2 linked regions of the Bacillus pumilus genome follow. The protein of the gene in region 1 binds, or shares a complex with, the protein of each later gene. Links are inferred from orthologs where the notes say so. Each region holds a gene or a part of one and is shown in the gene's direction. Other genes may lie near its edges. The genes, in order: smc and GKC25_RS10095.

Evidence for each region.
Region 2: the proteins of smc (region 1) and GKC25_RS10095 are in contact, whole or in part, in a crystal structure (PDB 3ZGX), measured with the Bacillus subtilis proteins. The link is inferred for Bacillus pumilus from one-to-one orthologs.

The regions. Positions count from the first base shown.
Region 1 is NZ_CP046128.1:1,485,854-1,500,593, forward strand. The notes cover bases 8,326-12,446. They hold smc (chromosome segregation protein SMC), read left to right. Parts: upstream 8,326-8,685; coding sequence 8,686-12,246; downstream 12,247-12,446. Other genes in these bases: rnc (ribonuclease III), read left to right, coding at 8,326-8,580; ftsY (signal recognition particle-docking protein FtsY), read left to right, coding at 12,269-12,446. Also shown: GKC25_RS07350 (DAK2 domain-containing protein), read left to right, coding at 1-180; sdaAB (L-serine ammonia-lyase, iron-sulfur-dependent subunit beta), read left to right, coding at 330-992; sdaAA (L-serine ammonia-lyase, iron-sulfur-dependent, subunit alpha), read left to right, coding at 1,013-1,915; ATP-dependent DNA helicase RecG, read left to right, coding at 1,893-3,941; transcription factor FapR, read left to right, coding at 4,054-4,620; phosphate acyltransferase PlsX, read left to right, coding at 4,636-5,634; fabD (ACP S-malonyltransferase), read left to right, coding at 5,650-6,594; fabG (3-oxoacyl-[acyl-carrier-protein] reductase), read left to right, coding at 6,594-7,337; acpP (acyl carrier protein), read left to right, coding at 7,419-7,652; more of rnc, read left to right, coding at 7,837-8,325; more of ftsY, read left to right, coding at 12,447-13,255; GKC25_RS07410 (putative DNA-binding protein), read left to right, coding at 13,398-13,730; ffh (signal recognition particle protein), read left to right, coding at 13,744-14,740. UniProt on the Bacillus subtilis protein: Required for chromosome condensation and partitioning.
Region 2 is NZ_CP046128.1:2,020,191-2,026,520, reverse strand. Bases 2,455-5,270 are described here. They hold GKC25_RS10095 (segregation/condensation protein A), read left to right. Parts: upstream 2,455-3,391; coding sequence 3,392-4,150; downstream 4,151-5,270. Other genes in these bases: GKC25_RS10085 (YpuI family protein), read left to right, coding at 4,847-5,270; scpB (SMC-Scp complex subunit ScpB), read left to right, coding at 4,140-4,733; GKC25_RS10100 (YjcZ family sporulation protein), read right to left, coding at 3,090-3,182; GKC25_RS10105 (DUF309 domain-containing protein), read right to left, coding at 2,478-3,002. Also shown: ribE (riboflavin synthase), read left to right, coding at 207-857; ribH (6,7-dimethyl-8-ribityllumazine synthase), read left to right, coding at 1,522-1,986; GKC25_RS10110 (GNAT family N-acetyltransferase), read left to right, coding at 2,100-2,453; more of GKC25_RS10085, read left to right, coding at 5,271-5,326; GKC25_RS10080 (D-alanyl-D-alanine carboxypeptidase family protein), read left to right, coding at 5,439-6,330. UniProt on the Bacillus subtilis protein: Participates in chromosomal partition during cell division. May act via the formation of a condensin-like complex containing Smc and ScpB that pull DNA away from mid-cell into both cell halves.

The DNA.
Region 1 (14,740 bases):
CTTTTGACCAAAATGGTGACAGAAGATGATGAGATTGTCACGATCATTAAAGGGGAAGATGCATCATCTGAAGAGATGGATGCGTTAGAAGCCTTTATTGAAGAAACATTTGAAGATGTAGAAGTTGAAGTCCACGATGGAAAACAGCCGCTTTATTCATATATTTTGGCTGTTGAATAACGAAAGAAGGGCAAATAAAGCCCTTCTTCTTCTTTTGCAATTTTTTACTAGTGATTCAACGGTGAAATGAGTTGCGGGAAACGAATGAATCCATTAGTCTAAAGAAAGAACCAAACCAATATGTGAGTGGTTATGAGAGGGGAAGACCTATGAAATTTAGAAGTGTGTTTGATATTATTGGACCCGTCATGATTGGTCCATCAAGTTCGCACACAGCGGGTGCGGCTCGTATAGGGAGAGTGGCTCGCAGCTTATTTGGAAGAGAACCGAAACAAATTGTCGTTTCATTTTATGGCTCTTTTAAAGATACGTATAAAGGACACGGTACAGATGTCGCCATTATCGGCGGTGTTCTTGATTTTGATACATTTGATGAACGCATCAAAACAGCGATTGATATTGCAAAAAGCAAAGAGATCGACATTGAATTTAAAGAAGAAGATGCGGTGCCAGCGCATCCGAATACAGCAAAAGTAGAGATATCAGATGCAAATGGAAAGCTTGAATTAATCGGGATTTCCATCGGCGGTGGTAAAATTGAAATCACTGAACTGAATGGCTTTGAGCTCAGGCTTTCAGGAAATCATCCTGCCATTCTTGTGGTTCATAACGATCGCTACGGCACGATTGCAGCAGTGGCCAATGTGTTAGCGAAATTCGCCATCAACATCGGTCATATGGAAGTGGCACGTAAAGATGTCGGGCAAGAGGCTCTGATGACCATCGAAGTGGATCAAAATATTGACCCAGCTGTCCTATCAGAGCTTGAAACGCTGCCAAACATTATTCAAGTCACACAAATTGCAGAGTAACAACAAGGAGGTTATGAATGATGTTTAAAAACGTCAAAGAACTCGTGCAGCTAACAGAAGAACGGAATACCTCCATTTCAGAAATAATGATCGCGCAAGAAATGGAAGTGACAGGGAAGTCACGTGAAGATATTTTCTCCCAGATGTACCGCAACCTAGAAGTGATGGAACAGGCCGTAGAAAACGGGCTGAAAGGTGTGAAATCATTATCAGGTTTAACAGGCGGAGATGCGGTCAAACTTCAAGCATATATCGCATCAGGCAAAACGCTGTCTGGACATACAATATTAGATGCTGTCAGTAAGGCAGTGGCAACGAATGAAGTCAATGCCGCAATGGGGACGATTTGTGCAACGCCTACAGCAGGCTCAGCAGGTGTTGTGCCGGGTACGTTATTTGCAGTAAAAGAAACATTAAAGCCAACTAAGGAACAAATGGTCAGATTCCTATTCACCTCTGGCGCATTTGGCTTTGTTGTGGCCAATAATGCGAGCATCTCTGGTGCAGCAGGCGGCTGTCAGGCAGAGGTAGGTTCAGCATCAGGTATGGCGGCAGCAGCCATTGTCGAAATGGCAGGCGGTACACCTCAGCAATCTGCTGAAGCGATGGCGATTACACTGAAAAATATGCTTGGACTTGTTTGTGACCCAGTAGCTGGACTTGTCGAGGTACCGTGCGTAAAACGAAACGCAATGGGTGCATCAAATGCGATGATCGCAGCAGATATGGCACTTGCCGGCATCACAAGCCGTATTCCATGTGATGAAGTCATTGATGCGATGTATAAAATCGGTCAAACCATGCCAACGGCACTTCGTGAAACAGCACAAGGCGGACTTGCTGCAACACCGACAGCAAGAGAGCTTGAAAAGAAGATTTTCGGAGGTGTGACCTCATCTCGTGATACAGAAACTGCAAGATAACGTCTCTGTCCTCAAAGGGATTGGAGAAGAAACCGAAAAAACACTCAATGAACTTGGAATCTATACAGTAGCCGATTTGCTTGGCTACTTTCCTTATCGATATGACGACTATGAGCTTCGTAATTTAGAAGAAGTTAAGCATGATGAACGTGTCACAGTTGAAGGGAAAGTGCACAGTGAGCCCGTCCTCACCTATTATGGAAAAAAACGAAGCAGGCTGACATTCAGGCTGCTTGTCGGGCGTTTTCTCATCACAGCGATTTGCTTCAATCGCCCTTATTTAAAACGAAGCCTTGTTTTAGGTGATACAGTATCCGTCACTGGGAAATGGGATAAAAACCGTCAATCCATCATGGTGCAGGAATTTAAAAAAGGGACGCACGAGCAAGATGGCAGTATAGAGCCTGTTTATTCAGTAAAAGAAAATGTAACCGTGAAGATGATGAGACGCTTTGTGAAACAGGCCCTGTCACTTTATGTAGACAAAGCCGAAGATCCACTGCCAAAGCAGCTTGCCTTTGCCTATAAACTCATGTCCTATCAGGAAGCGTTAAAAGCCATTCACCTGCCAGAAACAAGAGACTCGCTCAAGCAAGCAAGACGCCGCTTTGTGTACGAAGAATTTCTCATCTTTCAATTGAAGATGCAGGCAATCAGAAAGAAAGAGCGAGAAAAAACATCAGGCATCCAGCATCCGTTTTCCAAAGAGGCTGTTTTTGAGTTTGTTCACAGCCTGCCATTTCCGCTGACGAAGGCACAATCAAGAGTGCTTGATGAAATTATGTCTGATATGGCATCCCCGTACCGGATGAACCGTCTGCTCCAAGGAGATGTTGGCTCAGGGAAAACAGCTGTTGCAGCCATTGCGCTTTATGCCGCTCATTTATCCGGCTATCAAGGTGCATTGATGGTCCCAACAGAGATTTTGGCAGAACAGCATGCAGATTCACTTTACCAGCTGTTTGAAAAATGGGGACTGAATATCGCCCTTCTGACAAGCTCTGTGAAAGGAAAGCGCCGCAGAGAATTGCTGGAACGTCTAAAAGAGGGCGAGATTGATATATTAGTCGGTACGCATGCGCTCATTCAAGACGAAGTCGAATTTCAGCAGCTCGGTCTTGTTATCACAGATGAGCAGCACCGATTTGGCGTAGAACAGCGAAAAAAACTAAGAAGTAAAGGACAGGATCCAGATGTCTTGTTTATGACTGCCACACCTATTCCGCGAACACTTGCGATCACTGTTTTTGGAGAAATGGACGTATCCGTCATTGATGAATTACCAGCCGGCAGAAAACAGATCGAAACGTATTGGGTCAAGCATGACATGCTTGAGAGGATTCTTGCATTTGTGGATAAAGAGCTGAGAAAAGGAAGACAGGCGTATATTATTTGTCCGCTCATAGAAGAATCAGACAAGCTGGATGTGCAAAACGCGATCGATGTCCACAGTATGCTGACAGAGGCTTACCGCGGTAAGTGGTCGATCGGCTTAATGCACGGGAAACTGGCGAGTGATGAAAAAGATCAGGTGATGAGAGACTTTACAGCAAATGAAGTTCAAATTCTCGTTTCAACCACAGTCGTTGAAGTCGGGGTCAACGTACCGAATGCGACTATCATGGTCATTTATGATGCAGACCGCTTCGGACTGTCTCAGCTTCATCAGCTCAGAGGCCGGGTTGGACGCGGAGAGCATCAATCATTTTGTGTTTTAATGGCGGATCCAAAATCAGAAACGGGGAAAGAGCGGATGCGGATCATGTCCGAAACAACCGACGGTTTTGAGCTGTCAGAAAAGGACTTAGAACTAAGAGGACCCGGCGATTTCTTCGGTAAAAAACAAAGCGGAATGCCTGAATTTAAAGTAGCAGATATGGTTCATGACTACAGAGCGCTGGAAACCGCTAGAAAAGATGCGGCAGAACTTGTGCAATCAGACGCATTTTGGACAGATCCCGAATACAAAGAACTTCGGCAAACGCTGGTAGACAGCGGGGTGCTGGGCGGAGATAAATTAAGCTGATCAAGCGCTGGAGGAATTTTCTTGTCTTTTTGAAACAAGGATTGATTTATCATCTATGAGATTATATACTACTATTAGTACCTAGTCATAAATGTACGGATGGTGTCTGCATATGAAACTAAATAAAAAAGAACGTCAAAAGCTTCTCCAGCAAACGATCAGCTCGACTCCGTTCATTACTGATGAAGAATTGGCAAGTAAATTCGGTGTAAGCATTCAAACGGTTCGTCTTGATCGTTTGGAACTGTCGATTCCTGAATTACGCGAAAGAATTAAGCATGTGGCCGAAAAGACATTAGAGGATGAAGTGAAGTCACTTCCGCTGGATGAAGTGATTGGAGAAATGATTGATGTAGAGCTTGATGACCAAGCCATTTCCATTTTAGAAGTGAGAAAAGAGCATGTATTTAGCCGAAATCAAATTGCCAGGGGACATCATCTCTTCGCCCAGGCAAATTCGCTGGCAGTAGCCGTCATTGACGATGAACTGGCGCTGACAGCAAAAGCGAATATTAGATTTACAAGGCAGGTTAAACAAGGCGAACGAGTCGTCTCGAAAGCTAAAGTAGCCTCACATGATAAAGAAAAAGGCAGAACTGTAGTTGAAGTAAACAGCTATGTCGGTGAGGAAGTTGTCTTCTCAGGTGACTTCGTCATGTATCGCTCAAAACAAAAGTAAAAGGTGGCACGTAATATGAGAATTGCAGTCGATGCAATGGGGGGAGACCATGCCCCTAAAGCCATTATTGACGGTGTGCAAAAAAGCTTAACGGCATTTTCAGATATCGAGATTACACTTGTCGGCGATGAAAACAAAATCAAACCATACATAACAAATAAGGAGCGCATCACGATTTTAGATGCAAAAGAAGTCATTGAACCGACAGATGAACCAGTGCGTGCAGTTAGACGTAAAAAGGATTCATCTATGGTGAAAATGGCGCAGGAAGTATCCGAGGGACGTGCAGATGCCTGCATCTCAGCAGGAAATACTGGAGCTCTCATGACAGCAGGACTGTTTATTGTAGGAAGAATTGATGGCATAGACAGACCGGCACTTGCTCCAACACTGCCAACACTTGATGGCAGCGGGTTTTTATTACTGGATGTCGGCGCAAACGTTGATGCGAAACCAGAACACCTAATGCAATATGCCATGATGGGATCAATCTACGCAGAGCGTGTCTTTCCAAAGAGCAATCCGCGCGTTGGATTGTTAAATGTAGGAACAGAAGATAAAAAAGGCAACGATCTCACGAAAAAAACCTTTGAATTATTAAAAGCATCAGACTTGAATTTCGTAGGGAATGTGGAGTCTCGTGATTTACTAGAAGGTGTTGCTGATGTTGTTGTCACAGATGGTTTCACAGGAAATATCGCCCTGAAAACGATTGAAGGCACAGCCCTTTCTGTATTTAAAATGCTGAAAGAAACATTAACATCCAGCTTCACAGCAAAAATAGCAGCTGGCATGATGAAGCCGAAATTGATGCAGATGAAGTCTAAAATGGATTACTCCGAATATGGCGGGGCCGCTTTATTTGGTTTAAAGGCACCTGTCATTAAAGCACACGGCTCCTCTGATGAAAACGCCATTTTTCATGCAATTCGTCAGGCACGTGATATCGTAGAAAAAGACGTTTCAGCCATCATTCATCAAGAAGTCCAAAAAGAAACCACGAACGAGTCTTAATGGAGGTAAAGCAGCATGACTAAAATTGCATTTTTATTCCCTGGCCAAGGCTCTCAAAAAATTGGCATGGGAAAAGATTTATTTGACCAAGAAGCAGTATCTAAAGCTGTATTTGAAGAAGCAGACAAGACCCTCGGTTTTGACTTATCTTCGATGATTTTTGAAGGAGATGCAGAAGAATTGACGCTCACTTATAATGCGCAGCCAGCTCTTTTAACGACAAGTATCGCCATCTTAAAGAAATTTGAAGAGAGCGGAATCAAAGCAGATTACGCAGCAGGACATAGCCTTGGTGAATATACGGCCCTCGTTGCAGCAGGCGCACTTTCGTTTCAAGATGCTGTCTATGCAGTAAGAAAGCGCGGCGAATTAATGAACGAAGCTGTTCCAGCAGGAGAAGGCGCCATGGCAGCGATTCTTGGCTTAGATCAAGCGGCGCTTCTAGAATTGACAAAAGAAGTGACAGAGAGCGGTCACCTTGTAGAACTCGCTAACCTAAACTGTCCTGGTCAAATCGTCATCTCTGGTACAGCAAAAGGTGTAGAACTAGCTTCAGAGAAAGCGAAAGAAAAAGGCGCAAAACGTGCGATTGCCCTTGAAGTGAGCGGACCTTTCCATTCTGCCTTAATGAAACCAGCCGCTGAAAAATTCACAGATGTTCTGTCAAAGCTAAACATTTCGGATGCCAAAACACCAGTGATCTCAAATGTAACAGCAGACATCGTCACATCTCGTGATGCTATTGAGACAAAGCTCATTGAACAATTGTATTCTCCTGTTCGATTTGAAGAAAGTGTGGAACGCCTCATTGATTTAGGCGTGACAACGTTTATTGAAATTGGTCCGGGCAAAGTACTTTCAGGCCTTGTGAAAAAGGTCAATCGCCGCCTGACAACCATTTCTGTTTCAGATCAGGAAACAATTGAAGCAGCTATTCAAACATTGAAGGAGGATTCTTGATGCTTACAAATAAAACAGCCGTTGTAACAGGTGCATCACGCGGGATTGGCCGTTCCATCGCGATCGATTTAGCGAAGAATGGTGCAAATGTTGTCGTCAACTATTCTGGAAACGAAGCAAAAGCAAATGAAGTCGTAGACGAAATCAAAGCACTTGGCCAGCAGGCATTTGCCGTTAAAGCTGATGTTTCAAATGCTGAAGAAGTACAAGCGCTCATGAAACAAGCGATTGACACATTTGGTTCAATTGACATTCTTGTCAATAATGCAGGGATCACAAAGGACAACCTGCTCATGAGAATGAAAGAAAATGAATGGGATGACGTCATTAACATAAACTTAAAAGGGGTCTTTAACTGTACAAAAGCCGTGACACGTCAAATGATGAAACAGCGCAGCGGAAGAATCATCAACTTGGCTTCAGTAGTTGGCGTATGTGGAAACCCTGGACAAGCAAACTACGTTGCAGCAAAAGCTGGTGTCATCGGATTAACGAAAACAACAGCAAAAGAGCTGGCAACCCGTCATATTACAGTCAATGCAGTAGCACCAGGCTTTATTTCGACAGATATGACAGACAAGCTTGATGAGAATGTGCAGTCTGAAATGCTCAAACAAATCCCGCTTGCACGCTTTGGTGCACCTGAAGATATTAGCAACGTCGTTGTCTTTTTAGCTTCAGAAGGAGCAGGTTATATTACAGGCCAAACCATCCAAGTAGATGGCGGAATGGTTATGTCCTAAGAAATATCAAAATTTCATTAGGTTTTCTCTAGTTTTTTAAAAACGAATCAACTATAATACTTTGAGGGGAGGTGAAAGGCAATGGCAGACGTATTAGAGCGTGTATCAAAAATTATTGTAGACCGCCTTGGCGTTGATGAGGCTGACGTGAAAATGGAAGCTTCATTTAAAGAAGATTTAGGCGCTGATTCCCTTGATGTAGTTGAGCTAGTTATGGAACTTGAAGATGAGTTCGATATGGAAATTTCTGACGAAGATGCTGAAAAAATTGCAACAGTCGGTGACGCTGTGAACTACATAAATAGCCAGCAATAAGCGTAACAAAGTCCCGTCTATTTTCATGACGGGACTTTGAAAATTTATGTTAGTTTCAACACATTCAGCTGATCAATTGTCAGCCTTTTTCAGATGCTAAGGAGCAATGTTTCCTTGCATGTAGAAAGAGAGACTCCATATAATCAGTATCCTTAAAGGCGATTAAGCCTACCTGGAGGTTGCTATGCCAAAACACTATAAAGACAAACAGAAACAGAGCAAAAAACTAGAGCAATTTAGAGAGTTCCAGCAGCGCATTTCTGTACACTTTCAAAATGAAAAACTTCTATATCAAGCCTTTACGCATTCCTCTTATGTGAATGAACACCGGAAAAAGCCATACGAGGATAATGAAAGACTTGAATTTCTAGGAGATGCTGTTTTAGAATTGACGATCTCTCAATTCTTATTTGCGAAATATCCCGCGATGAGCGAGGGAGATTTAACGAAACTAAGAGCGGCAATCGTATGTGAACCGTCACTTGTGTCTCTGGCACATGAGCTGTCCTTCGGTGACCTTGTTCTTTTAGGAAAAGGCGAAGAAATGACAGGCGGGAGAAAACGACCAGCACTCTTAGCGGACGTATTCGAGGCGTTTATCGGCGCACTTTATTTAGATCAGGGGCTGGTGCCAGTGGAACGATTCCTAGAAGCCTATGTCTATCCGAAAATTAACGATGGAGCGTTCTCGCATGTCATGGACTTTAAAAGCCAGCTGCAAGAATTCGTTCAGCGCGATGGAAAAGGTGTACTGGAATACCACATCCTTCATGAAAAAGGACCAGCACATAACCGGGAATTTGAAGCAAATGTATCCCTGCGCGGAGAAGTGCTCGGAATTGGAAATGGCCGCTCTAAAAAAGAAGCAGAACAGCATGCTGCACAGGAAGCACTTGCTAAATTGCAGAAACATCATATGAACCAATAAAATCCCCCTCGTCATTCAGGGGGATTTCACTCTGTTTTCCATCATCTTTTTTCACTTCATATGGTAAGATGATAGTACTTTAAATACATAAGGAGGATCACTCTCATGTTCCTCAAACGTTTAGACGTGATAGGATTCAAATCTTTTGCACAGCGAGTGACCGTGGACTTTGTCAAAGGGGTCACAGCTGTTGTTGGACCAAACGGAAGCGGCAAAAGTAATATTACCGATGCCATCCGCTGGGTACTTGGAGAACAATCAGCGAAAAGCCTCCGCGGAGGAAAAATGGAAGACATCATTTTTGCAGGAAGCGACTCAAGAAAAAGAGTCAATCTAGCAGAGGTGACTTTAACATTAGATAACGAAGATCACTTTTTACCGATCGATTTTCACGAAGTCAGTGTGACAAGAAGAGTCTATCGTTCAGGAGAAAGTGAATTTCTCATAAACAATCAATCTGTCCGCTTGAAGGATATTATTGACCTTTTCATGGATTCAGGTCTTGGAAAGGAAGCTTTTTCAATCATCAGCCAAGGAAAGGTAGAGGAAATTCTATCAAGCAAGGCAGAAGAGAGGAGAAGCATCTTTGAAGAAGCGGCTGGTGTTTTGAAATATAAAACAAGAAAGAAAAAAGCCGAGAATAAACTGTTTGAAACGCAGGACAACTTAAACCGAGTAGAAGATATTCTGCATGAACTAGAAGATCAAGTAGAACCATTAAGAATGCAGGCATCTATTGCAAAGGACTATTTGCAAAAAAAAGAAGAGCTTGAAAATGTCGAAATTGCCTTAACTGTCCATGACATCGAAGCACTTCATGAAAAATGGACAACACTTGGTGAAGCTGTCGAGCGCTTCAAACAAGATGAAATGAAGCAGTCCACAGATATTCAAGCAAAAGAAGCCAAAATTGAAGAGTCAAGAGACCGCATTCAAGCGCTTGACGAATCAATTAATGATCTGCAAGAAGTTCTTCTTTTCACAAGTGAGGAATTAGAAAAGCTTGAAGGAAAAAAAGAAGTATTAAAAGAACGGAAAAAAAATGCAGCTGCAAACCAAGGACAGCTAGAAGAAACGCTCATTCGCTTAACTGAAAAGCAGACGCAGTTAACCGAAAAGATTCAGCAGCAGAAAATCACGCGGGACAGCCTTCAAAAAGAAGTGCAACAGCTAAAAGATGAAGTGAAAACAAAGCAGCATCAACTGTCGCTCCATAGTGAAGATGTGGAAGGTCAAATTGAACAGCTAAAAAGCGATTATTTTGATCTGCTTAATGAACAGGCTACCATCCGCAATGAACGTAAATTACTAGAAGAACAGCAGCGCCAAGCGGCCATGCAGCTGGAGCGGCTCACGCAAAACAACCAAAAACACATCGAAGAACGTGTGTCTGTCAAAGAAAAGAAAATAGAAGCTGAGCAGCAGCTTTCCGCACTTGAAGAAGACATACTGGGTCAGGTCAAGCGCTTTAGGGAAGCGGAACAAAAGCTTGAGCAAATGAAACGTCAATACGAGAAAAAAGAAACGGCTCTTTACCAAGCCTATCAATATGTGCAGCAGGCAAGATCGAAAAAAGAGATGCTAGAATCCATGCAGGAAGACTTTTCAGGCTTTTTCCAAGGAGTGAAAGAGGTCTTAAAGGCAAAAGATCGTGTAGGCGGTATTCACGGTGCCATTGCAGAGCTGATTCAAACAGATCAGCAGCATGAGACAGCGATTGAAATCGCGCTAGGCGCAGCAACGCAGCACGTAGTCACAGAAAATGAAGCAGCTGCGAGACAAGCAATTGCATACTTAAAGCAGCACTCCTTTGGACGTGCGACCTTCCTGCCAATGAATGTGATCAAAGAACGAACCATTCAGCATAGGGACGTCCAAACAGCTGAGCAGCATGCTGCATTTATCGGTGTAGCAAGTCACCTTGTTTCCTTTGATGAAAAGTATCAAAAAGTCATACAGAACTTGCTTGGAACGGTACTTATCGTTAGAGACTTAAAAGGCGCCAATGAACTGGCAAAAATGCTTGGTCATCGTTATCGCATCGTGACCCTTGATGGAGATGTCGTGAACCCCGGCGGTTCAATGACCGGTGGCGGTGTAAAGAAAAAGAACAACTCCCTTCTTTCAAGAAACCGGGAGATCGAAACATTAACAAAGCAGCTCGTTGAAATGGAAGAAAAAACAACGATCCTTGAAAAAGAAACAAAAGAAACGAAGCAATTGATTGCAGTAAACGAAAGCCAATTAAACGAACTGCGTCAACGCGGAGAAACCCTTCGAGAAAAGCAGCAAGAGCTCAAAGGGAAGCTATACGAACTGCAAGTAGCCGAAAAAAATATTAATGCTCACCTTGAACTCTATGATCAAGAAAAAGAAGAATTGCAGCAGCGTTCTACTGAACTTACAGATAAGGACAAAACGCAGGCAGCCCTTGAAGTTTCAATAGGGGAGAAACTGACCACGCTTGATCAAGAGATCAATACATTAACAAAGCGTAAGCAGACTCAAAGCTCAACGAAAGAAACCATTTCTGCCGAATTAACCGAGCTGAAAATCTCGCTTGCCAAAAAAGAGCAGTCCTTAGCGAATGAACAAGAAAAGCTTTCGAGCTTAATGGCCGAATTAGAAGAGGCTGAACAAACGCTGATGGAAACAAAAGAAGACCTGTCACTCTTAACAAGTGAAATGACGTCTAGCTCAAGCGGAGCAGAACAGCTGGAAGAAGCGGCGAAAGAGAAACTGGAAAACAAAAACAAAACAACCGCACTTATTTCAGAGCGTCGTAAACAGCGCCTGGCTCTTTCTGAAACGTTAGAATTTGCTGAACGTGAATTGAAAGAACAAAAGCGTCTTTACAAGCAGCTCACCACAAGCTTAAAAGATGAAGAGATTAAGCTTGGCCGTATGGAAGTTGAGCTCGACAACCTCATCGCTTATTTGAACGAAGAGTATGCCCTTTCGTTTGAAGGGGCAAAAGAGATGTATCATCTGACGTTATCACCAGATGAAGCAAGAAAACGAGTGAAGCTGATCAAATTAGCCATTGAAGAGCTAGGAACAGTGAACTTAGGCAGCATTGATGAGTATGAACGAGTAAATGAACGATATCTCTTTTTAACAGAACAGCGAAACGATCTGACAGAAGCGAAAAATACATTATTCCAAGTCATCGAAGAAATGGATCAAGAGATGACAAAGCGCTTCTCTGAAACATTCTCGCAAATCCGCGGGCATTTTGAATTAGTTTTCCAAGCATTATTTGGCGGCGGAAGAGCAGATCTTAAGCTGACAGATCCAAACGATTTATTAAACTCTGGCGTTGATATTGTCGCGCAGCCGCCAGGGAAAAAGCTGCAAAACTTAAGCCTGCTTTCAGGCGGAGAGAGAGCATTAACAGCGATTGCTTTACTATTCTCTATTTTAAAAGTCAGACCTGTTCCATTCTGCGTGTTAGATGAGGTAGAAGCGGCGCTTGATGAAGCAAATGTTTTCCGCTTTGCGCAATATTTAAAGAAATACAGCCAGGAAACACAGTTCATTGTCATTACGCACCGTAAAGGAACAATGGAAGAAGCAGATGTGCTCTACGGCGTTACGATGCAGGAGTCAGGCGTTTCAAAGCTTGTATCCGTCAAACTAGAAGAAACGAAAGAGCTTGTCCAGTAATTAAAGGAGGTTTTTGAACCAAATGAGCTTTTTTAAGAAATTAAAAGAAAAATTTACGCAGCAAACTGATTCAGTATCAGAAAAGTTTAAAGATGGACTTGAAAAAACGAGAAACTCCTTTCAAGGAAGAGTAAACGAACTAATTTCACGCTACCGTAAAGTCGATGAAGACTTTTTTGAAGAATTAGAAGAGGTTCTGATTGGCGCTGATGTCGGTTTCACAACGGTGATGGAACTGATTGATGAGCTGAAAAAAGAAGTGAAATTAAGAAACATTCAAGACCCAAGTGAAGTACAATCGGTCATCTCTGAAAAACTGGTTGAAATCTACAATAGCGGAGAGGAACAAATCTCTGCGCTGAACATCGAAGACGGCCGATTAAATATCATTTTATTTGTAGGTGTCAATGGCGTTGGGAAAACAACGACTATCGGCAAACTTGCGAATAAGCTGAAAAATGAAGGGAAATCCGTCATTTTAGCAGCAGGTGATACGTTCCGTGCCGGTGCAATTGAGCAGCTTGAAGTATGGGGAGAGCGTTCAGGTGTCCCTGTTGTCAAACAGACGGCTGGCTCTGACCCAGCAGCGGTGATCTATGATGCCGTTCAATCAGCAAAAGCGAAAAATGCAGATGTACTCATCTGTGATACAGCAGGACGACTGCAAAACAAAGTCAACTTGATGAAAGAGCTGGAGAAGGTCAAGAGAGTCATTGAACGTGAGGTTCCAGATGCACCTCATGAAGTACTGCTCGCTCTTGATGCAACAACCGGTCAAAATGCGATGGCACAAGCGAAGGAATTTTCTAAAGCGACGAATGTGACAGGAATTGCTTTAACAAAGCTTGACGGTACTGCAAAAGGCGGAATTGTCCTTGCAATTCGCAATGAGCTGAACATCCCCGTGAAGCTTGTCGGTTTAGGTGAAAAGGTAGACGATCTGCAAGAGTTCGATGCAGAATCGTATGTGTATGGATTATTCTCAGACGTCATTGATCAAGAGGACTAACAAAAATGCCGGCAAAAACTGCTGGCATTTTTATTTATACACCGCTTCATGAAGTGACAAGATAAAAACTTGACACACAGTAGAGAACCGTGTAAACTTAGTTGATGTAAAGGGAATGAACTTAACAAAGGGGAGAGAGCCCATGACGCTTGAAAAAACAACGAGAATGAACTACTTGTTTGACTTCTATCAATCGTTGTTAACCGCAAAGCAAAAGAGCTACATGTCGCTTTACTACCTAGACGATTTTTCCCTCGGTGAAATTGCGGATGAATATGAAGTATCAAGACAGGCTGTTTATGATAATATTAAACGGACTGAAGCGATGCTTGAACAATATGAAGAAAAGCTGCTCTTGTTTAAGAAATTTAAAGAGCGTAAAGAACTTCTCAAAAAAATGAGAGAGCTTGTAGCAGATTCCGCTCAGACGGAAGAAGCAGAAGCTTTAATTGAATCGCTTGAGAAATTAGATTAGGAGGCGGCACAGTATGGCATTTGAAGGATTAGCCGACCGACTGCAGCAGACGATTTCAAAAATCCGCGGCAAAGGAAAAGTGTCAGAGCAAGATGTAAAAGAAATGATGCGCGAGGTACGCCTTGCCCTTCTTGAAGCTGACGTCAATTTTAAAGTAGTCAAAGACTTTGTGAAAAAAGTAAGCGAGCGGGCAGTTGGACAAGAGGTGATGAAAAGCCTTACCCCTGGACAACAGGTCATTAAAGTTGTAAAAGAAGAACTCACTGAATTAATGGGTGGGGAAGAGAGTAAAATCGCTGTAGCGAAAAAATCTCCGACAGTCATTATGATGGTTGGTCTTCAAGGGGCAGGTAAAACAACCACAACTGGGAAGCTTGCCAATTTACTTCGCAAAAAACATAATCGCAAGCCGATGATGGTGGCTGCAGATATTTACAGACCAGCAGCGATCCAGCAGCTTCAAACGCTGGGGAAACAGCTTGATATGCCTGTGTTTTCATTAGGTGATCAAGTCAGTCCTGTCGACATTGCCAAACAGGCAATCGAAAAAGCGAAAGAAGAACACCACGATTATGTCATTTTAGATACAGCAGGACGCCTTCATATCGATGAAGAATTGATGGATGAACTTCAGAAAGTAAAAGAAGTAGCGAGTCCAGAAGAAATTTTCCTTGTTGTTGACTCTATGACAGGTCAAGATGCTGTCAATGTAGCAAAAAGCTTTAATGAACAGCTTGGTTTAACAGGTGTCGTTCTAACGAAACTAGACGGGGATACACGAGGCGGGGCAGCACTTTCCATTCGAGCTGTCACCAATACGCCGATTAAATTCGCCGCACTAGGAGAAAAGCTGGATGCGATTGAACCATTCCACCCGGAGCGGATGGCATCAAGAATTCTTGGCATGGGAGATGTGCTTACACTTATTGAAAAAGCACAGGCAAACGTTGACCAAGATAAAGCGAAAGAGCTTGAACAAAAAATGCGGACCATGAGCTTTACGCTCGATG
Region 2 (6,330 bases), 530 kb from region 1 along the record:
GCAAAAAAGCCAAAGCCCCGGAATTTTTTCCGGGGCTTTCTGTATGTACATGTAGTTAATAGACCGGCATGCAGTGTTTATTAGGTGATCCCTCATCTACCTTGTATGGACCTTAAAAAGCGACGAAGGTGCTCAATCGATCACATGTCCCTAACATCGCTTTTTTATAAAGTGAGAAATACAAATGAAAAGAAAGGGAGGATCACATGTTTACGGGGATAATTGAAGAAGTTGGCACCGTACAGTCATTAAGTAAAAAGTCAGCAGATGCCATGGAAATTGTCATAAAGTGCAGCCGTGTGCTAGAAGATGTTCACCTCGGAGACAGTATTGCGATCAATGGTGTATGTCTTACAGTCACAAGCTTTACAAAAGTACAGTTCGCAGCAGATGTGATGCCAGAGACGGTCAAAGCGACATCACTGGATCAGCTGACATCAGGCAGTCCAGTGAATTTAGAGCGGGCCATGTCCTCGAATGGACGATTCGGCGGCCATTTTGTCTCAGGTCATGTTGACGGGACGGCAGTCATTACCCGAATAGAAAAGAAAAGTAATGCCATTTACTATGATTTAGAGATGGACAAGACCCTCACAGATATGCTCACGCAAAAGGGTTCGATCGCAATAGATGGTGTCAGCTTAACCATTTTCGATTTGCAAGATTCACACGTCACAGTCTCTATTATTCCTCATACACTTGAAGGAACTATTTTCCTGACTAAATCTATGGGAGAGATCGTGAATATAGAGTGTGACATGATCGGCAAATACATTTATCGCTTTTTAACAAAAGAACAAGGCGATAAGCAGCCATCCCGATTGACCCCATCATTTTTAAAAGAGCACGGATTCTAGGAGGCGATTGTATGTATCATTCAGTAGAAGAAGCAGTAAATGCTCTTAAGCAAGGAGAAATCATTATCGTAGTGGATGATGAAGACAGAGAAAACGAAGGAGATTTTGTGGCACTTGCTGAGCATGCCACGCCTGAAGCCATTAACTTCATGGCTTTACATGGAAGAGGCCTCATTTGTACACCGGTCCATACGTCGATCGCCAAACACCTGAACCTGCATCCAATGGTAGAACAAAATACAGATGCACACCATACAGCATTTACAGTGAGCATTGATCATGTGACAACGACGACTGGTATTAGTGCTTTTGAGCGCTCTGCGACCATGCTTGCCATGTTAAATAAAGACGCAACACCAGAAGAATTTGCCCGCCCAGGTCATGTGTTCCCGCTCATTGCAAAAGAGGGCGGTGTACTAGAAAGACCAGGTCATACAGAGGCGGCGGTAGATCTTGCGAAACTGGCAGGTTCAGAGCCAGCGGGTGTCATATGTGAAATTATGAATGTAGATGGCACAATGGCGCGCGTCCCTGAACTAAAAGAGATCCAAAAACAGCACGGTTTAAAGATGCTGACAATCGAAGCATTGCAGACCTATTTAAACAATAACGAAACAGCAACTATCGAAACAAAATAAAAATCACAAAAAAGGATGATCCACATATGAATACAATACAAGGGCATGTAGTAGCAGAAGGACTAAAATTTGCAATCGTCGTCGCGAGATTTAATGACTTTATTACAAGTAAACTGCTTGACGGAGCAGAAGATACATTGCTCAGACACGGAGCAAACGGTGACGATATTGATGTCGTGTGGGTACCGGGTGCTTTTGAAATTCCGTACATGGCAAAAAAACTAGCTGAAACAAAGAAATACGATGCCGTCATTACACTAGGAACCGTAATCCGGGGCGCAACAACTCACTACGATTATGTTTGTAATGAAGCCGCTAAAGGAATTGCTCAAAGTGCCATGTCAACAGGGGTACCGATTATCTTTGGTGTACTAACAACAGAATCCATTGAACAAGCCATCGAAAGAGCCGGCACAAAAGCTGGAAATAAAGGCAGCGAATCGGCTGCAGCTGCCATTGAAATGGCGAATCTCAATCGAACCTTTCGTTAATTTAGTGAAAAAGAGTTTAAAAACGGTATAAAAATGTTTATAATGTGTGATGAGCAAATGATTCGTGAGACATTTGCTGGACATTAGGATAATTTGAATATTGAGGGGTATATATGTTAATTCGTTATAAGAGGTCTTTTGAAAAAATTGCCATGGGGCTACTCTCCTTCATGCCGGGTGAGAAAGACGTCAAACAGCTTCAGCAGACGATGAAGTCATATGAAATGGATGAAAATCGGCAGCTGTTCCTTTGGAAAGATGGCGAGGATATCGTAGGTGCCATTGGTGTGTTGAAAACAGACGACCAAGTACAAATCGAGCATATTAGTGTGAATCCATCCCATCGAGATCAAGGAATCGGCAAGGAAATGGTTTTAGCCGTGGAAGAGGTATTCAAAACCAAAACACTCATTCCAAATGAATTAACGCAAGGCTTCTTTCATAAGTGTCACAGCGAAACAAATTAAATATCACACATGTAAAAGCAGAGGCTACAGTCCTCTGCTTTTTTTACGTTCGATCTGCTTTTTTCGTTCAAGCAATACATCTGTCCGGTCACGCAGTCTATGTTTTTCGATCAAAAATGTGTGGGATAAGTTGCTCTCCTGTCCAAAGGTCAGTCCTTCTTTTTGAGCCATTTCTTGGCATAAAGAAAGAAGCGCTTGATCTTTGATCGGGAGCAACACACTTTCGTAGGGCATGTCTTCATTCATTTTCTTCTTTAGCGTTCTCAGAAGTATGAGAAACGCCTCATCATCTAGACCGAGGTTCGCTAATACGGGCCGGTTTGCTTCCAGCAAGTGGAGGCTGTTTGAAATGAGCCGTTTTGCCCCTTTTCCATTTCCCCGTCTTTGATGATACAAAGCAACGGCAAGCTGAATGAAACCAACCCAATATTCTTTGCGCTGCTCAGGCGGGTCTTCCTTCCAATATTCCTCAAGAATTTCATGACACTCAAAATAATCTCTTGTCGTATGAAATTCATGTAAAAAAGCCACGTACGCTTCAGGATACACAGTGGTCATCTCCTTTTCCACTCTCAGTCTAACATATTGAAAAGAAAAGAAGAAAGAGCGCCCTTCGTGAAAGGACGCTCTGTTTCTTTAATAAACCCAAGCCGCGCCAACGATGATCAGCAAGATGAAAAGCACGACAATAAGCGCGAAACCTCCGCCAAAGTTATAGCCATCTCCCATAATGATACGGCCTCCTTTTTCATCAGTTCTGTTTACAATGGTATTCTATGTATAAATGCCCTGAGTGGTATGGGCGAAACCACTGTTTTTCTTGTTTTGCCTAGGACATCATGGTCGAAATTATATTGGACGAGAGCTTTATCCTGTCTTATACTAAAGGTTAGCCGGTGAAACGGTACTTAGAAGACAGTAGAAATGGTGAGAAAAAAATGCTGGAATATCAGGTGAAAATAGATTCGTTTGAAGGTCCTTTGGACTTACTTTTACATTTAATCAACCGGTTGGAAATCGATATTTATGATATTCCCGTTGCTAAAATTACGGAGCAGTATTTATTATATGTCCACACAATGAGGGAGCTTGAACTTGATGTGGCAAGTGAATATTTGGTGATGGCTGCAACCCTCCTGAGTATTAAAAGCAGAATGCTCCTTCCCAAACAAGAGGAAGAGCTATTTGATGAAGACCTGCTCGAAGAGGAAGAGGACCCTCGAGAAGAGCTGATTGGCAAATTGATTGAATACCGCAAGTATAAAAATGCAGCACAAGAACTAAAGGAACGCGAGGAAGAAAGGCAAAATGCCTTTACAAAACCTCCGAGTGATTTAAGCGAATTTGCAAAAGAATCGGAAGTGAAGGACACAAACTTACATGTCACGGTGTATGATATGTTAGGTGCGTTCCAAAAGGTATTGAACCGAAAAAAAATAACGAAACCAGCACCATCTAAGATTACAAGACAAGAAATCCCGATTGAAGACAAAATGAATGAGATTATGAACCATTTAAGAAAAACGAAAAAGCGGACCAATTTCATGACTCTATTTCAACATGATCAAAAGGAGCACCTTGTCGTGACGTTTCTTGCTGTTCTTGAATTGATGAAAAGTCATCAAATCATGTTAGAGCAGGAAGGAAACTTTGAAGACATTTATATAATAGGGAGTGAAACGATTCATGACGCTTGATATCGTGAATTGGAAAGCCATCATAGAAGCGCTGCTTTATGCAGCAGGTGACGAAGGCTTAACAAAAAAACAGCTCATGTCTGTTCTTGAAGTAGAAGAGGCAGCGTTACTCGACATGATGTCTGCCGTAAAGGAAGAATATCAAAAACAAGAACGAGGAATTGAGCTCATTGAATATGCAGATTCTTATATGCTGCTGACGAAAAAAGAATACAGCATTTATTTGAAAAAATTAGTCGAGACCCCATCCAAAGGTTTGTCACAGGCAGCGCTTGAAGTACTCGCAATCGTTTCTTATAAACAGCCGATCACACGCAGTGAGGTAGAAGAAATTAGAGGAGTCAAATCAGAGCGGGTGCTTCATAGTTTAGTAGCCAAAGCGCTGCTCTGTGAAGTTGGACGTGCCGAGGGCCCTGGGCGAGCAATTCTTTATGGGACAACACCTACTTTTTTAGAGCAGTTTGGCTTAAAGGCATTGGATGAATTACCGCCGCTGCCAGAGAATGTGGAAGCAGATGGTGTACAAGAAGAGGCTGATCTATTTTTTGAAAACTTCAATCAAACATTCGAAGAGATAAAATAGTTCAAAAGAATGAAAAATGTATGATAAAATATAAAAAAGATTTTAGGTCTAACATCTATTGATGTCAGATAAAATGGTAATAAAGCCATGAGGGGAAGGTAAACACGAAACAAATGGCACATATGAATGTAAAGGCTCAAGTTGATCAAGCAGGCGTCTTTTTATCAAAGGTTGCAACTGAAATGAATGGTTTTCTGAATGAAGCTACCTTATCAAGCATGAAACGATTAAACCCTGAAGCGGAAGCCTATTATTGTGACATATTGAATACATTACGGAAGCTTGCAGTGTACAGCGAGGATGCAGCGGCAGTTTGCAGGAAAATCAGCCAGCAGCAGACATTCCCGCAGCAAGCCGCGCAGCAAACGCTTCACCGTATTTATCATCAATGTATTGAAGAGTTTTTCACGCCGAAAAAGGATACATGGTATGAAGACAGCCGTTCCGCGTATACAGGAAAGGGCAGCATTGTTTTCCACCATGAAGTATCCGCTGATATGAAACGATTATTTTCTTCATTAGAAAACGATTTTTTAGCGATGAGAGAAGAGCTAGAATATACGACATCTCATCAGCAAATGAAAATGGTATAGCAAGAGGAAAAAGTGTCTCTACATATAGAGACGCTTTTTTTTATGGACGAGGCATCATAACTTTTTCAGGCGCGCATACACTTGTACAAAACGGACAAGGACGTGAATGAACATGCCCTATTTAAAAATTGGAACAGCAGTCCTTCTTCTATTTACACTCTTACTGCCTTTTTCCTCACATGCCAAAGCAGACATATCATTATCTGTGAGTGCAAGAAGCGCCATTTTAATAGATGGACAGTCAGGCAGAGTCCTATTTGGAAAGGACGAGCATGAAAAAAGGAGAATCGCCAGTATTACGAAAATTATGACGGCGGTATTAGCCATTGAATCAGGAAAAATGAAAGACACCGTCAAGGTATCAAAACGCGCGATTCAAGCAGAGGGCTCATCGCTCTATTTAAAAGAAGGGCAGAAGGTGAGCTTAGAAGACTTGACGTACGGGCTTATGCTGCGTTCTGGAAATGATGCAGCTGTTGCCATTGCAGAGCATGTGGGCGGCAGCTTAGAAGGATTTATTTTTATGATGAATCAAAAAGCGTCTGAACTAGGAATGGAGAATACAAATTTTCAAAATCCGCATGGACTCGATGATCATAAACATCATTATTCATCAGCCTATGACATGGCCATCTTAACAAAATACGCCATGGAGCATAAACAATATCAAAAAATTGCGGGCACGACTTTCTATAAAGCGAAAACGATGGAAGGCTATTGGAAAAATAAAAACAAGCTCCTCACTGGTTTATATCAATATTCAACTGGGGGGAAAACGGGATATACGAAGCTTGCAAAACGCACACTTGTCTCTACAGCTGCAAAAGGGGATGCGGCGCTGATCGCTGTGACCATTAATGCCCCAGATGACTGGAAGGATCATATCTCTATGTTTGAATATGCATTTGATCACTATAAAACGTACGTACTTGCTGAAAAAGGAAGACTCGCTTCGTTAAAAGGAACCTTTTACGAAAAAAAAGCATTTATCAAGCGTGATGTGG